Regions from separate parts of the Streptococcus sp. 27098_8_73 genome, predicted to be linked through region 2. Evidence: riboswitches for the same ligand, from Rfam matches in the RefSeq annotation. Region 2 holds a riboswitch; the other holds the start of a gene.

Region 1 (5,563 bases), on a different contig from region 2:
CATCCAGCAGAAAACGGCGCATTAAGGCAGACAAGTCCTCAGCATGATCCAGATAAACGGACAGGATTTCTAGCTGGTACTTGCCTGAGTCTGGCTCCCGCATGCTGCCATTTGAGAGAAAGGCTCCCCGTAGATAGGCTCGACTGGCTTCGTCATCTGACAAAATAGCCTGGTCAATCCCTGCCTCGATGCCAAAAAAGGAGTCAGCCAAGTGCAGGTCAGATAAGATTTCTTCCACTTTCTGATCTAGAAATACTGTATAAACTCGATTCTTGCGCAGATTAGTCTTCTGATGGTGGCGGATTTCTGACTTGACCTGATAAAGGTCCGACAGCAACTCATAGAGATGGCGGGCAATCTTAGCATTTTCTGTTGTGACAGACAGGGTCAAACCACTGCTGGCCAAGCCCAAACTGCCAGACATCTTGATCATGGCAGCCAACTCATTTTTGTCTTTTACAGATAAGCTTAAAAGCTCTTCTTTTACTTTTACTGTAAAGCTCATTTGCGCACCTGTATAATCTGCATCAATTCATCAACAAGTAACTCTCCATCATGAAAAGCTCCGCCATTTTCCAAACGAAGGAAATTCGATGAAATGACACGCGGAACTTGCTCTTGCAGCCCTCGAAAATTATGCTCCACCTGAACCAGATATTCATCAAATTTATTGCTATTCATATACTCGCGCGGAACTGGCTCGATATTGACCAAGACAGTATCAATGAACTTTTTGCCCAGATGGCGATGCAATACTTGAACGTGGTCGCTATCTGAAAAGTGCTCGGTTTCGCCACGTTGAGTCATAATATTGCAAACATAGGCTACTTCTGCCTTAGTATCTAAAATAGCTTGGCCGATTTCTTCGATTACGAGGTTTGGCAAGATAGAGGTAAAGAGAGAACCCGGCCCCAGCACCACCATATCGCTATCCAAAATACTCTGGACTACCTTTCTACTAGCAACAGGCTTTGCATCATCATAGGTATTGGTCACATAGACCCGCTCAATCATACCAGCCTTACTAGCCAGATTGCTCTCACCGACAACTTCCGTTCCATCTGTAAACACAGCATGCAGAGTTAGCGGAGTGTCGCTTGAAGGGTAGATTTTACCTGTTGTATGGAAAAACTTGGTTAGAAGCTGCATGGCATTATAGGTCGAACCCTGCATTTCGGAAATGCCAGCAATAATCAGATTCCCCAAGGGATGTCCTGCTAGAATGCCGTCTCCTTTGGCAAAGCGATACTGGAAGACCTTCTCATAAAACTTTGGCATATCAGACATGGCGACCAAAACATTTCGCAAGTCACCCGGCGGCGTCAGCTGCTGAATGTTTTTACGCAGCTCACCAGAACTACCGCCATCATCTGCAACTGTGACAATAGCTGTGATTTCTACATCCTTTTTCCGCAGGCTGTCTAAAATGACTGAAATTCCTGTACCGCCGCCGATAACTGTAATTCTCGGTTTTCTCATGAGCGGTTCACCGTTTCCTTCCGACGATTTTTGTCGCGATGACTGGCATTAACTGGCCAATTTTTCGCTAAATCATCCGCCAAACGCTGTGCAAAAGCCACACTACGGTGTTGTCCACCTGTACAGCCAACTGCAATAGTCAGCACAGACTTTCCTTCCTTTTGATAGCCAGGCAAAATCGGCTCAATCAAGCCCAGCAAATGCTGGTAAAACTCTTCTGACTCCGCATGGTTCATGACATAGTCAAAGACATCCTTATCCAAGCCTGTCTGATTGCGCAATTCAGGTTTATAGTAGGGATTAGGCAGGAAACGCACATCAAAAACCAAGTCCGCATCCAGAGGCAAACCGTATTTGAAGCCAAAACTCATAACCTCAATGCGGAAACTGTGCAGATCAGCCTGGTTTGAAAATTGTTCAGAGATGGTCTTTCTTAGCTCCCGTGGTGTCAGTTCCGTCGTATCTACAACATTTTGACTTAGATTTTTCAGAGGGGCTAAGAGCTCACGCTCCAGTTTGATTCCATCTAAAATTCGTCCGTCGGCTGCCAAAGGGTGACTGCGTCTCGTTTCCTTATAGCGAGCCACCAACTCCTTGTCGGCCGCATCCAAAAATAGAATTTTAAAATCAATTTCCGTGCTTCTTTCTAGCTCATCCAGAATATCCTGAATCTCCAAAAAGAAGGAGCGACTCCTCATATCAACAACCAGAGCCAACTTATCATTGTCCTTTGTCCCTTCGACCAACTGCAAAAACTTTGGTACTAAGGTCGGCGGCATATTATCAATGGTAAAATAACCCAAATCCTCAAAGGACTGGATGGCGACAGTCTTTCCGGCACCGCTCATTCCTGTCACAATCACTAATTGAATCTTGTGTTCAGCCATTCTTTCTCCCTTCGTCTAACATTTTATTTCTAAAAAAGGACGGGAAACTTCTCCCGGTCCCAAGCATTTATTCTACAATCTCAGCAATGACTTCGATTTCGATTTTTACATCACGAGGCAAGCGAGCCACTTCTACTGCCGAACGAGCTGGAAACTCGCTCTTAAAAGCCGTTTTGTAGACCTCATTAAATGGCACAAAATCATTGATATCACTTAGGAAGCAGGTCGCCTTGATCACATGGTCAAAATCTGTTCCAGCTGCTTCCAAAATAGCTCCTACATTTTTTAAAACTTGCTGGGTCTGCTCTTCAATCGTTGCACCTACAATTTCTCCTGTCTCTGGTGATAAAGGAATCTGACCACTTGCAAATAAAAGGTTGCCAACGATTTTTCCTTGAACATATGGTCCGATTGCTGCTGGTGCTTTATCTGTTTGTACTATTTTTGCCATTGTATTCTCCTCATTTCTTTTATCTTACTTATTATATCATAAAGTCAAAAGACTGACTATTCTTGTCCCCCTTCCCATTGACTTTTAGGAAATTTTTCTTTATGATAGTAAATGCATAATTCAAAACACTTGTTTTGGACTGGTTCGCAAACTTCCCAGTATAAAAAACTAAGTACCCTTATATTCTAAAGTAATGTAATTGCGCATAGTTTTTTCTGGTGTCCTGCCACTTTGGCAGAACTAACTGAGAGGTTGAGACGGAGGTTTCAGCCTTATTTTATTTCTCAAAAGGAGGACCTATGAAAAGAAAAGTTATTATTGACTGCGATCCTGGCATAGACGACAGCCTAGCCCTGCTCTATGCCCTACAACACCCTGACTTAGAGGTCGTTGCTTTGACCATAGTCGCTGGAAATGTCCCAGTAGAACTTGGTCTTGAAAATGCATTTAAAATCCTGGAAAGGCTGAATCGGCTGGATATCCCAGTCTATGTAGGAGCCGACAAGCCCTTGGTTCGTGACTTCGTCTCTGCTCAGGATACCCACGGCATGGATGGATTGGGAGAAAGCGGAATAACAAGAAGCAGTTCCACCCAAGCCCAACCACAAGCAGCTTATGACTTTCTGGCTGACTATTTCCAGAAAAATAGTGATACTTCCATCGTTGCACTGGGGCCTTTGACCAATATTGCTTTGGCTCTTAGGAAAAATCCTAACCTTGGGCAACATCTATACCGATTTGTCAGCATGGGCGGCAGCTACAAATCGCATGGCAACTGCTCACCCGTAGCGGAGTACAACTACTGGTGCGATCCGCATGCAGCCCAAGAAACCTACGAAAAACTTGGAAAGAAGATCGAAATGGTCGGTCTAGATGTTACTCGAAAGATTGTCTTGACGCCTAATCTCTTGGAATATATGCGATTTATCAATCCTGAAGTCGCTGACTTTATCGGAAAAATCACTCGTTTTTACTGGGATTTTCATTGGGAGTATGAACATATTATCGGCTGTGTCATCAACGATCCATTGGCCGTTGCCCATTTTCTGTATAAGGACCTTTGTCAAGGATTTGACTCCTTCGTCGATCTCGCAACGGAAGGCATTGCCATGGGACAAACGCTAGTTGATGCCTATCATTTTTATGGTAAGCAAGCCAATGCTAAGGTGCTGACCCAAGTAAACACCCACCTCTTCTTTCAGGATTTTCTCTCCGTGATACTCAACACTTCAAAGGAAATCATCTACCAAGATCTAGAAACTTTAATTTAGGATAAGATTATGAAAAAAATAACACCATTTACCATTACATTTACAGCTATCTGCATCGCTCTAAACTATATCGGTGCCAACATCGCCCTTTTTCTAAAACTTCCTGTTTATTTGGATACTTTTGGAACGATATTAGCCAGCCTCATTTTAGGACCTATTTTCGGAGTAGGAACTGCGATTGCCAGTGCTCTTATTAGCGCCTTTACAACAGACATTTCTGCTATTTATTTCTCTCCAGTAGCCATTCTTTTGGCTCTTCTTGTCTCAGTCTTTTTCACTTCTGATTCAAAACCAAGACTAAATCTTCTCTGGAAAACGGTTCTAGTCTCTCTGCCAGCAACTGCTTTGGCCTCTCTGATCACTGTGATAGTCTTCAAAGGAATTACCCCAAGCGGCTCTAGTATTATCGTTCAAGGTTTACACGGTTTAGGCTTAGATTTGGTCACCAGCACCATCATCGTCCAAGCGCTAACCGACTATGCAGACCGACTCATTGTTATTGGGGTTAGTCTTGCCTTCATCCCACAACTCAAAAAAGCCATCCCAAGAATCTTTGCAAAATCCAGCAATGCATAAATCAAAAGAACTACTCAGAAAATATAATTTCGAGTAGTTCTTTTAGTTTAACATTGTCTTTTATAGGTCTTTAATGTTAAGTTATAAAAAAGGAGTAGGCAAACTCTTCTAGAGTCCAATCCTACTCCCAAGCTACATTTTGAGATTAGTTGCGTCCCTTGAGAACAGCCTCAATGATAGCCATTCTGACAAAGACGCCATTTGTCATTTGCTCTACAATTCGAGATTTTGGAGCTTCAACCAGATGATCTGCAATTTCTACATCGCGATTGACAGGCGCTGGGTGCATCAGGATTGCAGTATCCTTCATACGATCATAGCGCTCTTGCGTCAAACCATGGAGTTTATGATAATTTTCCTTAGAGAAAATAGAGTTGTAGTCATGGCGCTCATGCTGCACGCGCAGGAACATCATGACATCCACTTGGTCAATCACTTCGTCAATCGTTACGAATTTACCATAGTCAGCAAATTCCTCACTTCTCCACTCATCTGGACCAGCAAAGAAGAGCTCGGCACCAAGACGTTTCAAGATTTGCATATTAGACTTGGCTACACGAGAGTGATCAAGGTCACCAGCGATAGCTACTTTCAAACCATCAAAATGACCGAATTCTTGGTAAATTGTCATCAAGTCAAGCAAACTTTGGCTCGGATGCTGACCAGAACCATCACCACCATTTACGATAGAAGTTGTAATTGTTGGGCTTTCGATCAATTCTTTATAGTAATCCACCTCAGGGTGACGGATGACACAGACATCTACACCGAGAGCTGACATAGTCAAAATCGTGTCATACAAGGTTTCTCCTTTGTTGACTGAGCTTGTCTTGACATCAAAGTCAAGCAGGTCGCATCCAAGTTTTAATTCTGCTACTTCAAAAGCCTTGTGAGTCCGA
Region 2 (12,362 bases):
TATAGAATTTTTCTAAGGTAAGTATTTTTGAATAATTTTTATTGCATTTGCAATAAAAATCTGTTATACTATCTTCAGAAGGAGGAGGTATGTCAATTTTACGTGAGATTGGAATCATTGCTCGGGCTTTGGATTCCATCGCTAATATTGAGTTTCGTGACATAGATTTGGCGCGGGGGCAGTATCTCTATCTGGTGCGGATTGCGGAGAATCCTGGGATTATTCAGGAGGAGCTGTCAGACTTGCTCAAGGTGGATCGCTCAACGGTGGCTCGTTCAGTCAAGAAGCTAGAAAATAAAGGCTTAGTGGAGCAGCGGCCAGCAGCCAATAACCGCAAGAACAAGGAATGGTTCGTCACTGATAAGGGGGCAACACTTTATCCTTTTATCATAGCGGAAAACGAATATTCGGAGCAGGTTTCGTTGGAAAAATTTTCAGAAAACGAGCGAAAAGAGTTAGAAAAGTTGCTGGTTCGTGTCCGAGAGAATATTACCAAGGACTGGGAGCTGGTCAAAAAAGGCCAGAAAAGAAATTATTGAGGTAGAACATGAAAGTTACAGTTGAAAATGAATTTTGGGCTTTGTTTCCAGAAGCTCAGATTAGTGTTTTAGTGGTCAAGGGGTTGGATAATAGAGTGGATGAAAGTAAGGATCCTTATTTCAAATCCCTGCTGGATAAGGGAGCGAAGCGAGCAGCAGACTTTATTCCAGATGAGAACTTCACTCAGAATGATGTCATTCAGGAGTGGCGGCAGGCTTTCGGCCAATTTAAGACCAAGAAAGGAGCGCGTTCCTCTATCGAAGCCCTACTCAAGCGGGTCAGTCAAGGACGGGAATTTAACCCCATCAATCCTTTAGTAGATATTTATAATAGTGTTTCCCTTTCTTATGCTGTTCCTTGTGGCGGTGAGGATTTGGACAAGATTGTCGGTGGTCTTTATCTAGGAAAAGCCAAGGGTGGCGAAGCATTTTTCCCACTGGGAGCTGAGACTGATGTACCAGCTTTGGCAGAAGAAATCATCTACTATGATGAAGAGGGGGCGGTTTGCCGTTGTCTTAACTGGCGAGAAGCACAACGAACCATGTTGACAGAAGAGACCAAAGATGCCATCTTGGTTATCGAAGCCATCAATGGAGAGCAGGCGGCGCGTGCCCAAGCAGCCATGACTGAACTCCAGACTCTGATTGAGGACTATTTTGGGGTTAAGGGTGATATTACTCACCTGACAGCTGACAATGCCAGCTTGGAAGTCTAAAAATAAAAATATCTGGATCAGAAATATCTGGTCCAGATGTTTTTGTTTTGGGGAAATAGGCTAATCTATTCTTATTTTGCCTTGTTTTTAAAGACAAAAATCTTGCTGAAGACATAGTTGAGAATGATAATTAGCACTTGAGCAATGAAAGTTTCGATGGTATTGACCATTTTGATATTGTTATTGACAAACTGGCCTATGATTTGTGGGAAACTAGTGACAAAGATAAAGGTTAGCAGTAAATTCAAGGCCATAGTAGCCAGGCGGGTTGTGAAAAATTTGACTAATCGCACTGGCCAGCCCTGTCTTGTCTGCTTGAAAACGATAGTATCGTTGGTCACAAAGGCAAAGAGAATGCCCAGAATATCACCTATTATCGTAGCCAGTAGTTCATTTCCCGTCAGTTCATAGCAGAGCATCCGACTGACAACGGATACGACAGTGGTTGCCACACCAAAGAAGAGGTAGGATAGGACTTCATTGTCAAAGAATTTTTTAATCAAAGTTTTCATAAGCATAGTCTATCACATTTCTAGGATTTATGCTATACTAGTGAGGTTGTCGATTTGAAGGAGATAGCTTTTCCATCTGAGGCAACCCTTGGCGCTTAACTTCTTTCGCCAAGCATATTACACGCGCTCATGCGCTAAAGGAGAAAACATGAAACAAGAAAATTTATCAGTTCGTGATTTGACACACATTGCCATCGTTGCTGCCATTTATGTAGCCCTAACCGTCACGCCTCCCTTAAATGCGATTAGTTACGGTGCTTATCAGTTTAGAATTTCTGAAACGATGAACTTTATGGCCTTTTACAATCGTAAATACATCCTGGGAGTGACCATTGGCTGTATGATTGCCAATCTCTATAGCTTTGGAATCATTGATGTCTTTGTTGGTGGTTGGTCAACTTTAGTTTTCCTATCATTAGGTGTCTACCTTTTCAGCCGCTATAAGAATCAGTACTTGATTAAAGATTTGCTTCGCTTGGATCATTTCTATTTTGCCATTTTCTTCTCTATTTCGATGGTGACGATTGCGGCAGAGTTGTATTTCTTACAGGGCTTGCCATTCTTCCTGACTTGGTTCACAACGGCTATTGGAGAATTTGCTTCCTTGATAGTTGGAGCTATCATTATTAACCAGATTGCGAAAAGGATTGATTTGACAAAATAAGACAGCAGAGAGCGGATTTCCGCTCTTTTTATGTCCTCTTTTTTAGTGAGAATTCGGAACAAATAGAGGAAGATTTTGTGTATTTGTGATAAAATAGAAGTATGAAAGAAAGAATGTCAGAATTAGTCAAATTGCTTAATCGATACGCCCATGAATACTATACGGCAGACAGGCCAAGTGTATCGGACAGCGAGTATGACAGACTCTATCGCGAGTTAGTGGAGTTAGAAGAAAAGTACCCAACTGATATCCTACCTGATAGCCCAACGCATCGGGTGGGTGGGAAGATTTTAGAAGGATTTGAAAAATATCCACACCAGTATCCTCTCTTTAGTTTGCAGGATGCTTTTTCACGTGAAGAATTAATGGCTTTTGACCAGCGAATCCGCAAGGAATTTCCCCAGGTTTCCTATATTTGTGAGCTCAAGATTGATGGGCTCTCTATTTCTCTGACCTATGAAAAAGGAATCTTGGTAGCAGGAGCGACTCGGGGGGATGGCTCTGTTGGAGAAAACATCACTGAAAATCTCAAGCGGGTCAAGGATATTCCGCTGACTTTGAAAGAGCCGCTGGACATTACGGTTCGCGGAGAGTGCTACATGCCCAAGGCTTCCTTTGATGCGGTCAATCAGCTGCGGCAGGAGAACGGTGAGCCTGAGTTTGCCAATCCCCGCAATGCGGCAGCAGGAACCTTGCGCCAGTTGGACACAGCAGTTGTGGCCAAGCGTAATCTAGCAACCTTCCTCTACCAAGAAGCCAGTCCGACTGAGGCCGGCAGCCAAGAAGCAGTTTTGAACAAGCTAGCTTCTTTGGGCTTCTCAGTTAATCCGATTCATTTTCTAGCAAATTCTATCGATTCCGTTTGGGAGTTTATCGAAAAGATTGCCAAAGAGCGGGACAGTCTGCCTTATGAGATTGACGGTATTGTCATCAAGGTCAATGACTTGGCGGTGCAAGAGGAGCTTGGATTTACGGTCAAGGCACCTAAGTGGGCTATCGCTTATAAGTTTCCAGCTGAGGAAAAGGAAGCCCAGCTTCTGTCTGTTGACTGGACAGTCGGTCGGACAGGAGTTGTGACTCCGACAGCCAATCTGACGCCAGTGCAGCTAGCGGGAACGACTGTCAGCCGAGCAACCTTGCACAATGTGGACTACATTGCGGAGAAGGATATTCGTCAGAAAGACACCGTTATCGTCTATAAGGCAGGGGATATTATTCCTGCTGTCTTGCGCGTGGTGGAGTCTAAGCGGGTCTCAGAAGAGGCTTTGGAAATACCAAGTCACTGTCCGAGCTGTGAGAGTGAGCTTGTGCATTTTGAGGACGAAGTGGCTCTGCGCTGCATCAACCCGCTCTGCCCAGCCCAGATTAAGGAAGGATTGATCCACTTTGCCAGTCGGGATGCCATGAACATCACGGGTCTTGGTCCAGCAGTTGTCGAAAAGGTCTTTGATAAGAACTTGGTTAAGGATGTGGCTGGAATTTACCGACTTTCTGTAGAAGATTTGCTGACCTTGGACGGCTTTAAGGAAAAATCAGCGAATAAATTGTATACTGCTATTCAAGCTTCCAAGGAAAACTCAGCAGAGAAATTGCTCTTTGGTCTGGGAATCCGTCACGTGGGAAGCAAGGCTAGTCGGATTTTGATGGAGAAATTCCACGATATGATCAAGCTGTCTCAGGCCAGTCAAGAGGAAATTTCTTCTATTGACAGCTTGGGGACAGTTATCGCTCAGAGTCTGAATTCTTACTTTGAGCAAGAAGGTAGTCAGCTTCTGCTGCAAGAATTACAAGAAGCTGGTGTTAACCTAGACTATCTAGGGGAGAAAGTGGCAGCTGATGCCGCTCTCGCTGGCAAAACAGTCGTATTGACCGGAAAATTACAAAAATTAACACGGAATCAAGCTAAAGAAAAGTTGCTGAGCTTGGGTGCAAATGTCGCTGGAAGTGTGTCTAAAAAGACAGATTTGGTGGTGGCAGGTACCGATGCAGGCAGCAAATTAATCAAAGCTCAAGAACTTGGGATCGAGATTCGAGACGAGGACTGGCTAGATAGCTTGTGAGGCTGAGTATGGAAAATAAAATAAAAAAAGCAAGATTAATTTATAACCCAACTTCTGGGCAGGAAATTATCAAAAAAAATATTGCCGAAGTCTTGGACGTCTTGGAAGATGTTGGCTATGAGACCAGTGCCTACCAGACAACTCCAGAGCCTTTCTCTGCTCAGCGAGAAGCTGAAAGAGTAGCAAGAGCAGGTTTTGATTTGGTTATAGCAGCTGGTGGAGATGGGACTATCAATGAAGTGGTGAATGGGGTTGCGGGCCTAGATGTGCGCCCTAAGCTGGCTTTCATCCCAACTGGTACAACCAATGATTATGCGCGTGCCTTGAAAATTCCTATGGGAGATCCAGTGGTTGCAGCTCGTATTATCGAGAAAAACCAGACGATTCAGATGGATATCGGCCGGGCTTATGGCAGCAAATACTTTATCAACATTGCGGCGGCGGGCACGCTGACAGAGCTGACTTATAGTGTCCCTAGTGAAGTCAAGACCCGTCTAGGCTATCTGGCTTATGTAGCCGAAGGAGCCAAAATGCTGCCACGTTCCAAATCCCGTAAGGTACGGATTGAGCATGACCATGGTGTTTTTGAGGGCAAGATTTCGCTTGTCTTTGCAGCCTTGACTAATTCTATCGGAGGCTTTGAAAAACTAGCGCCAGATACCAAACTGGACGATGGAAATTTCACCTTGATTCTTGTAAAAACGGCCAAGTTGTTTGATATGCTTAGTCTCATCATACAAGCAATTAATGGTGGCCAACATGTGACGGATGCTAATGTTGAATATCTGAAAACCAGCAAATTGAAGCTAGAAGTATTGGATAAAAAAGCACCCTTTATGTTGAACTTGGATGGTGAGTACGGAGGAGATACACCAGTAGAATTGGAAGTTTTGCACAATCATCTGGAGTTTTTCGCCAATATAGATGAAATAGATGAGAGCGCTCTTTCCTTAGAAAAATTAGAATGAAGAGATAAATGAAAATGCTAGACTATAAGGTCATTGTCCATTACCACAATCCTAAGGGAGATTACTTTTCTTATGATTTGTGGCAGTGGCAGACAGATCAGTGGGGAAAAGAAGCACCTTTTTCTAAACTAGATTATTTTGGTATTCAGGGAGAACTATCTTTTAAAAGTTGGGAGCCCCTTAGTCAGGCTCATGTGATTGTCAAGCGTTCAGACTGGTCCAGCCAATCTTGCGATTATCACATTGACTTATTGCCAGTTCATTTGCCTACAGAGGTGTGGTTGATTGAAGGAGATCACCAGGTCTACTATTCCTTGCAAGCGGCGACGACGAGCCACCAATATTCGCGGCGACGTCCTCATAATTTCGATGTGGCCATGCGGTCGGATTATTTTGATGAATGCTGGGGCTACCAAGGTTGGCTTGGGCATCGTCTGCGGGGGCAAGTAAATGAGTTTAAAGTTTGGGCTCCGACAGCCAAAAAAGTTGAATTGCTAGTCTATGAAACTTCGGATAATCAAGCAGCTGTTTATAAAGAATTCCCTATGGAAAAGGGCGAAATTTACTCGCACGATCATGCAAAAAATACAATCGGAGTTTGGTCGGTGGAAGTGCCAGAAGATTTAGCTGGCAAGGCCTACCAGTATCATGTTCATTTTGAAAACCAGCATTTTTTGACGCGCGATCCTTATACAATTGCTACCAGTCCAGATGGCAAGCGTTCAGCTATTGTTGCTGAACAGGACAAGACTGTTGATGGTTTTAAGGTATGTCAAGGCAAGGAGGCAACTTGGCGTTTAGATAATCCGAATCAGGCGGTCATCTATGAGATGCATATCCGAGATATTAGCAAATCGCCTAGTTCCGGTGTCGCAGAGCATTTGCGAGGGACTTTTTTAGGTGCTTGTCAACGTGGCACTAGAAATAGTCAGGGAGACCAGACCACTTTTGATTACATTCGTAATCTAGGTATCAATGTCGTGCAGCTCCAGCCGGTTTCTGACCGACACAAGGACTATGACGAAAATGGCCAAGTTACTTATAACTGGGGCTATGATCCACAGAACTACAATGCACCAGAAACCAGTTTTTCTTCTAATCCAGATGATCCAGGTCAGGCTATCCGAGATTTGAAAATCATGATTCAGGCTTATCATGATGCAGGGATTTCTGTGACCTTAGATGTGGTTTACAATCATATTTATTCCACCTTTGACTCAGCCTTTCAGTCAACGGTTCCCGATTATTACTACCGGATGAATCCCAACGGTTCTTTCCAAAACGGTACCGGAGTTGGTAGCGAGACGGCCAGTGAGCATGAAATGTTCCGCAAATTCATGATTGATTCACTTCGCTATTGGGTAGAAGAATTCAATGTGGATGGCTTCCGTTTTGATTTGATGGGAATCCATGATGTCACCACCATGAATATCATCCGAGAAGAAATGGACAAAATTGATCCACGGATTTTGCTTTATGGTGAAGGTTGGGATATGGGAACAGGCCTGATGCCAGAGGACAAGGCTAAGAAAGACAATGCTTATCAACTGCCGCGAATTGGCTTTTTCAATGATACCCAGCGCGATGCGATAAAGGGTGCTGAAGTCTACGGTGGTCTGAAAGCAGGTTATGTGAGCGGACAAGCGACTGAGGATATTATAGCTAAAGCCATTTTGGGCAGCAGTGAGTTAGGCTCCTATTTGACACCAACTCAGGTTCTGAATTATGTGGAGGCACATGATAATTTCAATCTGCATGACTTGCTGGTTGACTTGCACCCAGATGATGATGAGGTCACTCGGACGAAAAGAATTGAGCTGGCAACAGCTATGAACTTGCTCATGCAGGGAATGGCATTTATGGAATTGGGACAAGAATTTTCTCGCACGAAACTAGTAGGAACAGGCGAAGAGGGCCAAGTCCTGCCTAGCGACCGTGACAGAGCCATGAATAGCTACAATGCTCCCGATGCTGTCAACAAAGTGAATTGGGAACTGATCAGTCAACATCAGGAGAGTATTGACTATATCAAGCAGATTATTCACTTAAAGACAAGTCAGAAGGAATTTTCTTATCAAACCTATGAAGAGATTTACAAGCATGTCTTTGTAAGAGAAGCCTTTGCCGGCAGTGGTATCGTCATTTTTGAGATTAAAGACGAAAAACATTATGAAATCATTTTTAATGCAAGTGGACTGCCCTATTACCTTGAGAATGCGGATCATCTACGTTTATTGGTCGGAAATAGTCGTCATAAGAGACCCTTCTATGTGGAGAATCTAACAGCTTCCGTTTTTGAAGTGATTGCATAATATGAATAAAAATAAGAAAAGATTGAAGACAGGCTTTGCAGCTTAAGTCTTCAATCTTTTTTTGTGCTTCAAAAAAAAAAAACTCTCCCTCAACATTTTTCAATGTTTTAGGAAGAGTTGAGTAGCCTCATAGATTAGGGACTGGCACTTGAACTGGAGGAGCTAGAAGAGCTGGAGGCCTCTCCGCTAGTTCCCTCTTCGCTACTAGTGCTAGAGTGAAATTGTTCTGGGTGAAGTACTCGATAACTTGGTGAATTAAAGAGATCCACAGAGGATACACCGCCACGTTTGGAATAAAGGCTAGTCGATTGATCACCTTTTTCTTTCTCAATGGCCTTGAGGGCTTTCAAAGAGTTGATGTAGTTGTAATCATCAGGATTGACTTTTCCTAGGTTATTGCCCGTATAAAAGCGGAATAGGTCCCCTGTCTGAATAGCATCGCTCATTTTCAGCTGTGTATTTGCGGCTGTTCGGATAGCTTCTAGTTCAGCCGTTGTTGACTCGTCTGGCAGAGTGATCTCCTCACCAGTTTGTGTGTTGTAAATGCGGCCGCTATAACTTGTGTATTTTGGTGTTACAAAGTTATTGGTTGAGCGGAAGGCCACGATTTGCTGGTGCTGAGGTGAGAGGAGGTCTTGCCCGACTTGGAGGTAATTTTTGGAGTCAATCCCCAATAAATGCTCCAAGGTTGGCAGCATATCGATTTGTCCGCCAAAGGTATCGATGATTTTTCCCTTTTCCATTCCAGGTATCACGACCATGTATGGCACTCTCTGCAACATGGCGTTGTCGTAACTAGACCATGTCTCAGAATTTTTATTGATCAGAGGTGCCAGAGCTGGATTACGGGAATTAGAAATTCCATAGTGGTCTCCGTAGAGGACAATGATTGAATTTTCATAGAGTCCAGCTTCTTTCAGGTAGTCAAAGAAGGCTTTGACAGCTGAGTCGAGGTAGTTTGCTGTTGCAAAATAGCCATTGATGGTTTCGTCTTTGGTATCTGCCAGTGGGAAACCAATCTCATCGCCAATCAGACTAGTGGTATAAGGATAGTGATTAGAGACGGTGATGTATTTGGCATAGAAAGGCTGCTGCAAATGTTCCAGATATTTGATGGAATCTTTGAACATAATTTTATCGTTCAAGCCATACTGGAAGGAGTTGGTCTCGTCTTGCTTGGTAAAGTAGGACGCATCGAAGAAATAATTATAACCCCATTGCTTGTAGGCTGTATTGCGGTTCCAGAAGCTACCTGTATTTCCATGGAAAACAGCAGATGTGTAGTCTCCATTTTTTGATAGGATAAAAGGTGCTGCTTGTTGGGTATTAGTACCGCCGTAGTTTACCATGAAGGAGCCTTGGTTGAGACCAAAGAGGCCTGTTTCAATCATGGTCTCAGCATCGGAAGTCTTTCCAGCCTTGACCTGGTTAAAGATGTTTGAAAAGGCTAAAGTAGAGTTGGAGTGGTAAAGGGAGTTAAGGAAAGGCGTAACTTCGTATTCCTTGCCCTCCATCTGTAGTTTATAATCAATCAGAAACTGCTGGAAGCTCTCTAGATGGACATAGATAACATTGCGACCTTTGGCAATGCCGTAGTATTCAGAGTTTGGCTCAGCATAGTGGGATTGGATATATTGTTGAACGGGTTCTAGATCCTTGGCAGAGGCTTTGGAACGCTCTTTATTAGCAGCATAGGTTTGATTGGCACTGTAGCCCAGGAAGGCAGGAAGACCAAGGGCGCGAACGACATAGTAATTTGAAAATCCGCGTGTCAGGAGCTCAGGACGATCAATTTCTGCTAGGAAAAGATTGACCGAAAAGAGCATCGCTGATAGGGACGTTACAGCAAAGCTAGCGCGGAAATTAAACCTACGATGATCCAAGCGGATATATTTTTTATAAAAAAGCCAGCCTAGAATGGGGAAATCAATGATATAGATAGCATCCCAAGGGCGGAAGAGTTCCATGGCTGCGGCTCCGAGACCTGCAGACACCTTACTGGAGGCCAACATGGTATTGACTGTCACAAAGTCGGTAAACTCACGGTAGTAGATGGAGTTTGAGACCAACCAGACAAAGAGCATGATGTAGATAGCCGTGCTGACACAATAAAAAATCTTCGTCGGCTTGATATAAAGAGCGAGTCCAATCAGTAAAAGTCCAATTGGGAAAGGGTTAATCAGAGCCAGAAAAATTTGATAGGCTCCTTGAATATCTAAATTAAAATCAACGGTATAAGCCCACATGGTTTTTAACCAATAAATCGTGAGCAAGCTCAAGACGAAACCGAGCCTTGTACTCATAAAATTGAGTAAATTCTTGGTTATTTTTTTCACAGAAAGATACTTCCTTGTCTTATTTCCTAAAAATTCTCTTCTTCTAAGTATATCACAATTTTTCAAGTTGAGGAAAAATTGAGGTGATTTAGTGTTTAGTTTATTTTATTTGTAAGGTAATTTAATAAGGGCAATCATTTCCTAGCTTCAGGATTGTTCGCAAGAATATCTAAAATTAAACTGGCTTTGTTTCATGATAGATAGTGGAAAGTAGGAGTAAGGAAGCTTGCTTGAAAGTCCGCCTGATAAAATAAATATTTAATATATAAAATGTTGAAAATTTCTTCTACTAAAACAAGTATTATTTGAAAATAATAAATATGCTTTGAGAATTTTCACAATATTTGGTATAATAATGCTTATGAAGAAACTTACTGTTAATAAACAGACAGAGGAAAAGTTGAGAAAAGGAATTTTAGTTCTAGATAAGAATGATTTTCTAACTCTTTCATTCACCGGTCAATGTGTGGAATTGCATAGTCAGCAGGGGAAGTTCTTGGGAACGGCTTATCTCTCCTTGCAAAATAAGGGACTTGGCTGGCTAATTTCCCATGCTAAGGTAGAGCTGAACTCCGCTTTCTTTCAGCATTTGTTTGAAAAAGCCAAAGACAAGCGTTTCTATTACCGTCATGCGGAGGATACGACAGCCTATCGCCTGTTTAACCAAGAAGGTGACGGTTTTGGCGGTTTTACGGTTGATATCTATGAGAAATACGCCGTTTTCTCTTGGTACAATTCCTTTGTTTTTTCAATTAAGGATCAGATAGTGGCTGCTTTCCAGCAGGTCTTTCCTGAGGTCGCTGGAGCTTATGAGAAGATTCGCTTCAAGGGCTTGGACTATGAGTCTGCCCATCTCTACGGAGCAGAAGCGCCAGCCTATTTTACGGTTTTGGAGAATGGCGTGCGCTATCAAGTCTTCATGAATGATGGCCTGATGACTGGGATTTTTCTGGACCAGCACGAGGTGCGGGGGAGTCTGGTTGACGGCTTAGCTAGCGGAAAAAGCCTGCTCAATATGTTTTCTTATACAGCAGCTTTCTCGGTGGCAGCTGCCATGGGCGGTGCCAGTCAAACAACTTCGGTGGATTTGGCCAAACGTAGCCGCGAGCTTTCCCAAGCGCATTTTGAAGCCAATGGATTGGATTTAGAGCCCCATCGTTTCGTGGTCATGGACGTCTTTGATTACTTCAAATACGCCAAGCGTCACGAATTGAAGTATGATGTAATTGTCCTAGATCCGCCGAGCTTTGCTCGCAATAAGAAACAGACCTTCTCTGTTGCGAAAGATTATCATCGTTTGGTGGCTCAGGCCTTGGAAATCTTGAGTCCGAAAGGAACATTGATCCTTTCGACCAACGCAGCTAATGTTTCTAAAAGTAAGTTTAAAAAAGAAATTGAAAAAGGATTTGCAGGAGTCCCTCACCGCTATCTGGCGGAATATGGTCTACCAGCAGACTTTGTATACAATAAGAAAGATGAGAATAGTAATTACCTCAAGGTCTTTACTATTAAGGTGGACAAATGAAATTAGTCGTTTCAATCATGCCCAGAAGTTTAGAAGAGGCTAAAGCAATTGATGTGAGTCGTTATGATGATGCTGACATTATCGAATGGCGCGCGGACTTTTTGCCGAAAGAGAGCATTCTCAACGTTGCTCCTGCTATTTTCGAGAAATTTGCTGGCCGTGAATTGCTCTTCACGCTGCGAAGTCGCGGAGAAGGTGGCGAAATTGAACTGTCAGATGATGAATATGTTACTCTTATCAAAGAAGTAGCTAATTTTTATTCGCCAGACTATGTTGATTTTGAATACTATTCGCATAAAGATAAATTTGAAGAAATGCTCGAGTTTCCAAATTTAGTTCTCAGCTATCATAATTTTGAGGAAACGCCTGAAAATATGATGGAAATTTTGTCAGAATTGACGAGTTTGGCACCAAAAGTGGTCAAAGTTTCTGTTATGGCTCACAATGAGCAGGATGTGTTGGATCTGATGAACTACACTCGTGGATTTAAGATTTTGAATCCTGAACAAGAGTATGTAACGATTTCTATGGGAAAAGTCGGAAAGATTTCTCGCTTAGCTGCAGATTTGACAGGTTCGAGCTGGTCTTTTGCCAGCGTTGAACAGCCGAGTTCACCAGGTCAGGTTTCCCTCGCAAACATGAAGGTTGTTCGGGAGATTTTAAATGAAAATTGATGGCCATACTCGTCTAGCTGCAGTGGTTGCTAAGCCGATTAAGCATAGCATTTCAC

What was found. Region 2 has a riboswitch for preQ1 ahead of O3651_RS02225 (QueT transporter family protein). Riboswitches for the same ligand answer to the same signal wherever they lie in the genome.
Region 1: it holds a riboswitch for preQ1, as region 2 does, so the genes downstream of both, O3651_RS00085 (nucleoside hydrolase) here and O3651_RS02225 (QueT transporter family protein) in region 2, are expected to answer to the same signal.

The regions. Positions count from the first base shown of each region.
Region 1 is NZ_JAPVZT010000001.1:15,580-21,142, reverse strand. Features, by position in the region: gene whiA (DNA-binding protein WhiA) at 1-505, opposite strand, end outside; gene O3651_RS00100 (YvcK family protein) at 502-1,479, opposite strand; gene rapZ (RNase adapter RapZ) at 1,476-2,366, opposite strand; gene O3651_RS00090 (RidA family protein) at 2,434-2,817, opposite strand; PreQ1 riboswitch class I at 2,951-2,995, shown strand; gene O3651_RS00085 (nucleoside hydrolase) at 3,117-4,088, shown strand; gene O3651_RS00080 (LytS/YhcK type 5TM receptor domain-containing protein) at 4,098-4,664, shown strand; gene O3651_RS00075 (aspartate carbamoyltransferase catalytic subunit) at 4,810-5,563, opposite strand, start outside.
Region 2 is NZ_JAPVZT010000002.1:180,357-192,718, forward strand. Features, by position in the region: gene O3651_RS02210 (MarR family winged helix-turn-helix transcriptional regulator) at 90-539, shown strand; gene O3651_RS02215 (B3/4 domain-containing protein) at 548-1,255, shown strand; gene O3651_RS02220 (GtrA family protein) at 1,327-1,767, opposite strand; PreQ1 riboswitch class II at 1,796-1,918, shown strand; gene O3651_RS02225 (QueT transporter family protein) at 1,916-2,431, shown strand; gene ligA (NAD-dependent DNA ligase LigA) at 2,533-4,491, shown strand; gene O3651_RS02235 (diacylglycerol kinase family lipid kinase) at 4,500-5,459, shown strand; gene pulA (type I pullulanase) at 5,474-7,771, shown strand; gene O3651_RS02245 (LTA synthase family protein) at 7,906-10,107, opposite strand; gene O3651_RS02250 (class I SAM-dependent rRNA methyltransferase) at 10,469-11,632, shown strand; gene aroD (type I 3-dehydroquinate dehydratase) at 11,629-12,306, shown strand; gene O3651_RS02260 (shikimate dehydrogenase) at 12,296-12,362, shown strand, end outside.